DNA from 3 places in the Streptomyces sp. NPDC005805 genome. Region 3 is predicted to be linked to each of the others. Evidence: riboswitches for the same ligand, from Rfam matches in the RefSeq annotation. Region 3 holds a riboswitch; each other region holds the start of a gene.

Region 1 (2,254 bases), on a different contig from region 3:
CCGGCGGGGTCCCACCGGGCACGGGCTCCGCCGCGAGGGCGGGGCCCAGACCGGCGGCAGCCGGCTCGGCCGCCCGATCGTCCGCCGGAGTCACCCGGCCGGAGGCCGAGGAACTCGCCCGGCCAGCGGCCGGCTCGGCCGCGAGGGCGTCCGGCGGAGTCACCCGGCCAGGGGCCGGCTCGGCTGCCGGGACGTCCGGCGGAGTCACCCCGCCAGGGGCCGAGGAGCCCGCCCGGCCTCCGGCCGGTGGAGGGACGCGGCGCGGGGAAGGGCGCACCGGGTCAGCCCTTCGGGCCGGACGGGTGGAGCTGGTCGGCGAGGCGGGCGACGGCGTCCGGCGCGCGGACGCCGAGGACCGCGTCGGAGAGCGGCAGCACCGCGAAGCGCTTGTTGCGGATCGCCGGGACGTCCGCGAGGGCCGGGTCCTCCAGGAGGCGCTTCTTCTTCTGCTCCACGGTCGTGGACCCGTAGTCGTAGATCACGACGACCTCCGGCTTGCGGGCCACGACCTGCTCCCAGCTCGCGTCGCCGAAGGCCTTGTCCAGGTCGGCGAAGACGTTCCGCCCGCCGGCCCGGGTGATCATCTCGTTGCCGATGCCCTTGCCGCCCGCGGTGAACGCCGTCTTGTCGCCGCTGTCGTAGACGAAGACCGAGACCGGCTCCGTGCCCTTCAGCTTCCCGGCGGTCGCGGCGACCCGCTTCCGGGCCTCCTCGTTCCAGGTCTTCGCCCGGTCCGCGACCCCGAAGGTGCGGCCGACCTCGTCGATCTCGCGGTAGACGTCGTCCATCGTGGCCGGGCGGTCGGTGCAGCTCTCGATGTTGAGGCGGCTGTCGACGCCCGACTTCGCGAGGTCGTCGCGGCTGAGCCCGTCCTTGGCGTCGAAGGCGCTCGCGTAACCGCCGTAGACGAAGTCCGGGTTCGCGGCGAGGAGCTTCTCCTTGGAGGGGTACTCCTTGGCGAGCACCGGGACGCTGTCGTACGCCTTCTTGTACGCGGGCAGCACCGCGTCGTCCAGATAGGCCGTGCCGATCAGGGACTTCTCCAGCCCGAGGGCGAGCATCACCTCGGTGACGTGCTGGTTCATGGTGACGACGCGCTCCGGCGGGGCGTCGAAGGTCGTCTTGGTGCCGCAGTTGGAGACCGTGTAGGGGAAGCCGGGGGCCGCCGCCTTGCGGTCGGGCTTCGTCTCGGTGGTGCCGGCGCCGCAGCCGGTCAGCGGGACCAGCAGGGCGGTGACGGCGGCGGCCGTCAGGGCGTACGGGTGCCTGGGCATGGCGGGGCCTCCTCCGGGGATGTCCACGTCCCCTGGCCGGTCGGAGCAGGCGGCAGGTCAGTTCCTGACTTCCAGGCGCGGAGCCTGGTCACAGTGGCGGGACCGTGCCGGTGTCGCACCGGCTTCCTGGACCCTGCCGCCCTGGTGTCGTTGATCGGATGATCGGGCTCAGTATGCCGCCGGTCCCGATCCGCCCCGGCACCGCCCCCGGCCGGGGCCCGTCCACCGCCCGCCGTCCCGGAGTCCGTCAGACCGGGTACGCGTCCACGACCTCCACGTCTTCCTCCGTGATCACACCGTCCACGATGCGGAACGAGCGGAACTGGAAGGGGCCCGCGTCGTCGGTGTCCGCGGTGGAGACCAGGACGTAGTGGGCGCCGGGCTCGTTGGCGTAGGAGACGTCGGTGCGCGAGGGGTACGCCTCGGTGGCCGTGTGGGAGTGGTAGATGACCACCGGCTCCTCGTCGTTGTCGTCCATCTCGCGGTAGAGCTTGAGGAGGTCGGCCGAGTCGAACTCGTAGAACGTGGGCGACCGGGCGGCGTTCAGCATGGGGATGAAGCGCTCGGGGCGCCCGGAGCCCTCCGGGCCCGCGACGACTCCGCACGCCTCGTCGGGGTGGTCCTCGCGGGCGTGGGCCACGATCCGGTCGAACAGGGCTCGGGTGATGGTCAGCATGGGCGACAGAATAAGCGGGCGGCCTCCGGATCCGAGATCCGGAGACCGCCCACTGAGACGACCGGTGGGACGCGGGCCGCGCCCCGGGGGTCAGCCGCCGATCGACGAGGTCTCGCGCTCGCGCTCGGCGATCTGCGGGTCGCCCTTCTTGAGGACCCGCCAGCCGACCGCCAGGCAGACGGCCCAGAACGCGGCCACGTACAGGCAGACGCGGGCGTCCTTGTCGTAGGCGATCATGCAGGTCACGCCGGCCAGGAAGATCAGCGCCACCCAGCTGAACAGCGCGCCGCCCGGGGCCGGGAAG
Region 2 (2,254 bases), on a different contig from region 3:
GGTGAAGTCGCGGGCGGTGTCGCCGTCGCGGGTGAAGAGGGCGACGCCGTTGCCGAAGGGGTGCTCGCTGGGCAGGCGCAGGGCCTCCTCGTAGTCGGCGGCGCGGACCACCGAGAGCACCGGGCCGAAGATCTCCTCGCGGTAGATCCGCATCGAGGGGGTGACCCGGTCGAAGAGGGAGGCGCCGGCGAAGAAGCCGTTCTCGTGGCCCGGGAGGACGAAGTCCCGGCCGTCGACGACGAGTTCGGCGCCCTCGGTGACGCCGATGTCGACATAGCGGCGGACCCGGTCCAGGGCGTCGCGGCCGACCAGCGGCCCGAAGTCGGCCTCGGGGTCGTCGGAGCGGCCGATGCGCAGGGTGCCGACGCGTTCCCGCAGGGCGGCCACCAGGGCGTCGGCGGTCTCCTCGCCCACCGGGACGGCGACGGAGACGGCCATGCAGCGTTCGCCGGCGGAGCCGTAGCCCGCGCCGACGAGGGCGTCCACGGCCTGGTCCAGGTCGGCGTCCGGCATGACGATCATGTGGTTCTTGGCGCCGCCGAAGCACTGGGCGCGCTTGCCGTGCCGGGCGGCGGTGGCGTAGACGTGCTGGGCGACGGGGGTGGAGCCGACGAAGCCGACGGCGTCCACGCGGGGGTCCTCCAGCAGGGTGTCCACGGCCTCCTTCGCGCCGTTGACGACGTTGAGCACACCGGGCGGAAGGCCCGCCTCCACGAAGAGTTCGGCGAGCCGCAGCGGCACGGAGGGGTCGCGTTCGGAGGGCTTGAGAACGAAGGCGTTCCCGCAGGCGAGCGCGGGGGCGGCCTTCCAGAGGGGGATCATCGCCGGGAAGTTGAACGGGGTGATGCCGGCGACCACGCCGAGGGGGCTGCGCAGGGAGTGCACGTCGATGCCGGTGCCGGCGTTGTCGGTGAACTCGCCCTTGAGGAGGTGCGGGATGCCCGCGGCGAACTCGACGACCTCCAGGCCGCGCTGGAGGTCGCCGTGCGCGTCGGGGACGGTCTTGCCGTGCTCGGCGGAGAGCAGACGGGCGAGTTCGTCCCGTTCGCCCTCGACGAGCTGGAGGAAGCGCATCAGGACGCGGGCCCGGCGCTGCGGGTTCCACGCGGCCCATTCGGGCTGTGCGGCCGCGGCGTCGGCGATCGCGGCGCGGGTCTCCTCCGCCCCGGCGAGCGGGACGTGCGCCTGGACGGCGCCGGTGTTGGGGTCATGGACGTCGGCGAAGAGCCCGGAGGTGCCGGGCGTGCGCTTTCCGCCGACGAAATGTGTCAGTTCACGGACCATGGAAGCCTGCTCTCGTCAGGTGAGATCCGGGGATGGCACGGCAGGCCGGCGCGGCGCACCGGTCGGGTGCGGGCGCGCGGAACCACCGTGGGACGCGGAGGCCGGAGGGCCGTCGAGGGGCTACGAAAGCGCGGGAACGCGGGTGTGCCTCGCCGGATCACCAGGATCACGGGTACGGACCGGTGCCATGCGTGTCTGCTCCATCCTCGTGGACAACACGGAACATCCCGCGGCCGGTATCCTGACTCCCGGATCAGCGCACGCCCTCCGGCCTTCCCGGCGGATCTCTCCGCCGGTGGCCTTCCTCGCTGGAGGACGCACTCCCCGGTCACAGTGGCGGGACCGCGCCGGATTCACACCGGCTTCCCTGCACCGCGGGCCTTTGGGCGCGACCATATAGTTGGACGTCCTACTAAGTCCACCCCACCGCGCCGCCCGCCGCCGCCCGCCGGGCACGGGCCGCCGCCCCCGGAGCGCCAACTTCCGTCCGCCACAAGCGGATCGGCCGGTACCGGTGGCCGCGCGACGAAGCCGCGCCCTACGATGCGTCTGCCCCGGGGGCGGGTCCCCCGGTGCGGACAACCGAATGGCTGGCACAAGCGGGGGAAGTCCGGTGGGAATCCGGCGCTGACCTGCAACCGTGTGCGGCGCGCGTGCGCCGCGAGTCGGAGCACCCGCTGTGCGAGCGGTACCGCTTCCCACTGTCACGGTCTGCAGCGCGAAGCCCCGAGCCCGGTCCGCCGGCCTCCGTACGCCCATGGGCGTGTGCGGGCGTCGTGCGTCCCGGGGGCGTCGCGGTTCGCGGACCCGCCACGCCCCAGGAGGGCCGTCCATGCACCGCACCACCGTCCACCGCGCCCTGGTCACCGCCACGGCGCTGGGCCTCGCCCTGACCACCGCGCCCGCCGCCGCCCAGGCCGTGCCGGCGTCCGCGTCCGCGCACATCGCCGCGCATCACACGTCACACGCG
Region 3 (2,254 bases):
GTGCGGTCGGCGTACGGCTGGGAGCGGCGGCCGTCGGCGTCGGTGATCGCGGCGGCGCGGGCGCGCACGGCCGGGTCCCGGGTGATGGGGGAGCCGGCGCGGGAGGCCAGGTCGGCCCGGTTGGCGGCGAGTTCGGCGGCGATCGCGCCGGTGCCGCGGGACAGCCCGGTGGCCAGGGTGACGATCTCGGCGGTCTTCTGCTCGGCGAAGGCCAGCCAGCGCAGCACCTGCGGGTCGATGTCCCGCTCGGCGGCCGCGTCGAACGGGACGTGCAGCAGGGAGCAGGACGCCGAGACGTCGACCCGGCCGGCCAGCCCGAGCAGGGTGCCGAGGGTGGTCAGCGACTTCTCCAGGTCGTTGATCCAGATGTTGCGGCCGTCCACGACACCGGCGACCAGCCGCTTGCCGGGCAGTCCGCCGACGGCGGCGAGGGCGTCCAGGTTGGCGGCGGCGGGCCCGGTGAAGTCCAGGGCGAGACCGTCGACGGGGGCCTTGGCGAGGACCGGGAGGGCGTCGCCGAGCCGGTCGAAGTAGGAGGCGACCAGCAGCTTCGGCCGGTCCGCGAGCCCGCCGAGGTCGCGGTAGGCGCGGGTGGCGGCGTTCAGCTCGGCCGGGGTGCGGTCCTGCACCAGGGCGGGCTCGTCGAGCTGCACCCACTCGGCGCCGGCGGCCCGCAGGTCGGCCAGGACTTCCGCGTACACCGGCAGCAGCCGGTCCAGCAGGGTCAGCGGGTCGAAGTCGGCGGCGACCCCGGGGGCGGGCTTGGCGAGCAGCAGGTACGTGACGGGGCCGACGAGCACCGGGCGGGGCGTGAGGCCCAGGGCCAGGGCTTCCGTCAGCTCGGCGACCTGCTTGGCCGAGTCGGCCGTGAAGACGGTGTCCGGGCCCAACTCGGGCACCAGATAGTGGTAGTTGGTGTCGAACCACTTGGTCATTTCCAGCGGGGCGACCTGCTGGGTCCCGCGGGCCATGGCGAAGTAGCCGTCCAGGGCGTCCGCGGCGACGGCCGCGCGGTGCCGCTCGGGGATCGCGCCGACCATGACGGAGGTGTCCAGGACGTGGTCGTAGAAGGAGAAGTCACCGGTGGGGACCTCGTGGACGCCGGCGGCGGCGAGCCGCTGCCAGTGGGTGCGGCGCAGACCGGCGGCGGTCTCGTGCAGGGCCCCGGCCGTGACCCGGCCCTTCCAGTACCCCTCGATCGCCTTCTTCAGTTCCCGGTTCCGCCCCTGGCGGGGGTAGCCGTAGACGGTGGCGCCTGCTGCCGCGGCTGCGGACTTCGGTGTCACGGAACTCTCCTTCGCGAGTTTGTGTGAACAACCCCGGCCACGCCACGGGTACACGAAGGAGCGGGCGCACGGACGACCGTGCCACCGCTGCCGCCGACCCACCCGCGAGGTCACCGAGATCTCCGCGCGCGACTGTCGCGCACGGGCAGTGGCAGGTCTTCGGACTCGCGGGCACGCCCTGACGACGTACGTCAGGCCACCTACTGGCCGTCGCTTCCCGGGCCCCCGCTGGGACCCAGTGCATGTGACGGCGTTCGTTCCCGCTCACCGCTGCGGGGCAGTCCCGGATTCCCACCGGGTTCCCTCTTGCGACGCATCCCGCCTGGCTGACGGGGCGAACCAGCTGCACGGAACAGCCTAGACGCCGCCGCCTCGCGGCGGGGTAGGGCGTCCACGTGGCGGACGCGGGCGTGGGACGCGGTGGCCTCCCGCGGGCCGGGCGACGGGCGCGGCGCGCACGGCGGGCGTGGGACGCACGGCGGGCGCGGGGCGGCTCACTCGTACCGCCCCGCGCCCGCCTCCACAGCGGCAGCGTACGGACCCCCTCAGGTCCCGGCTGCCTCGCACCGGGGTCCCTCAACCCCGGCCGTTTCCGCCCGGGGTCGCCCCCGGTCGCAGGTCCCGGGGTCACCCCCGGTCGTAGGTGTGGAACCCCCGCCCGCTCTTGCGGCCCAGCAGGCCGGCCTCCACCATCCGCTGGAGCAGCGGGGGAGGGGCGTACAGGGGCTCCTTGAACTCGTCGTACAGAGATTGCGCGATCGAGGCCACCGTGTCGAGCCCGATCAGGTCCGCGAGTTTCAGCGGCCCCATCGGATGGGCGCAGCCCAGCTCCATCCCGGCGTCCACGTCGGCCGCGGTCGCGAACCCGGACTCGGCCATCCGGATCGCCGACAGCAGGTACGGCACCAGCAGCGCGTTGACCACGAAACCGGCCCGGTCCTGCGCGCGCACCACCGTCTTGCCCAGGG

What was found. A riboswitch is a leader RNA that binds a small molecule or an ion and turns the genes downstream of it on or off. The one in region 3 is predicted to bind cobalamin.
Region 1: it holds a riboswitch for cobalamin, as region 3 does, so the genes downstream of both, ABZ457_RS07655 (ABC transporter substrate-binding protein) here and metE (5-methyltetrahydropteroyltriglutamate--homocysteine S-methyltransferase) in region 3, are expected to answer to the same signal.
Region 2: it holds a riboswitch for cobalamin, as region 3 does, so the genes downstream of both, ABZ457_RS21780 (CoA-acylating methylmalonate-semialdehyde dehydrogenase) here and metE (5-methyltetrahydropteroyltriglutamate--homocysteine S-methyltransferase) in region 3, are expected to answer to the same signal.

Annotation. Positions count from the first base shown of each region.
Region 1 is NZ_JBEXXN010000009.1:30,567-32,820, forward strand. It holds gene ABZ457_RS07655 (ABC transporter substrate-binding protein) at 282-1,274, opposite strand; cobalamin riboswitch at 1,308-1,430, opposite strand; gene ABZ457_RS07660 (M67 family metallopeptidase) at 1,522-1,950, opposite strand; gene ABZ457_RS07665 (amino acid permease) at 2,041-2,254, opposite strand, start outside.
Region 2 is NZ_JBEXXN010000042.1:13,536-15,789, reverse strand. It holds gene ABZ457_RS21780 (CoA-acylating methylmalonate-semialdehyde dehydrogenase) at 1-1,284, opposite strand, end outside; cobalamin riboswitch at 1,498-1,696, opposite strand; cobalamin riboswitch at 1,887-1,960, shown strand; gene ABZ457_RS21775 (DUF4430 domain-containing protein) at 2,117-2,254, shown strand, end outside.
Region 3 is NZ_JBEXXN010000002.1:230,538-232,791, reverse strand. It holds partial or broken gene metE (5-methyltetrahydropteroyltriglutamate--homocysteine S-methyltransferase) at 1-1,286, opposite strand, end outside; cobalamin riboswitch at 1,419-1,645, opposite strand; gene ABZ457_RS02640 (3-hydroxybutyryl-CoA dehydrogenase) at 1,914-2,254, opposite strand, start outside.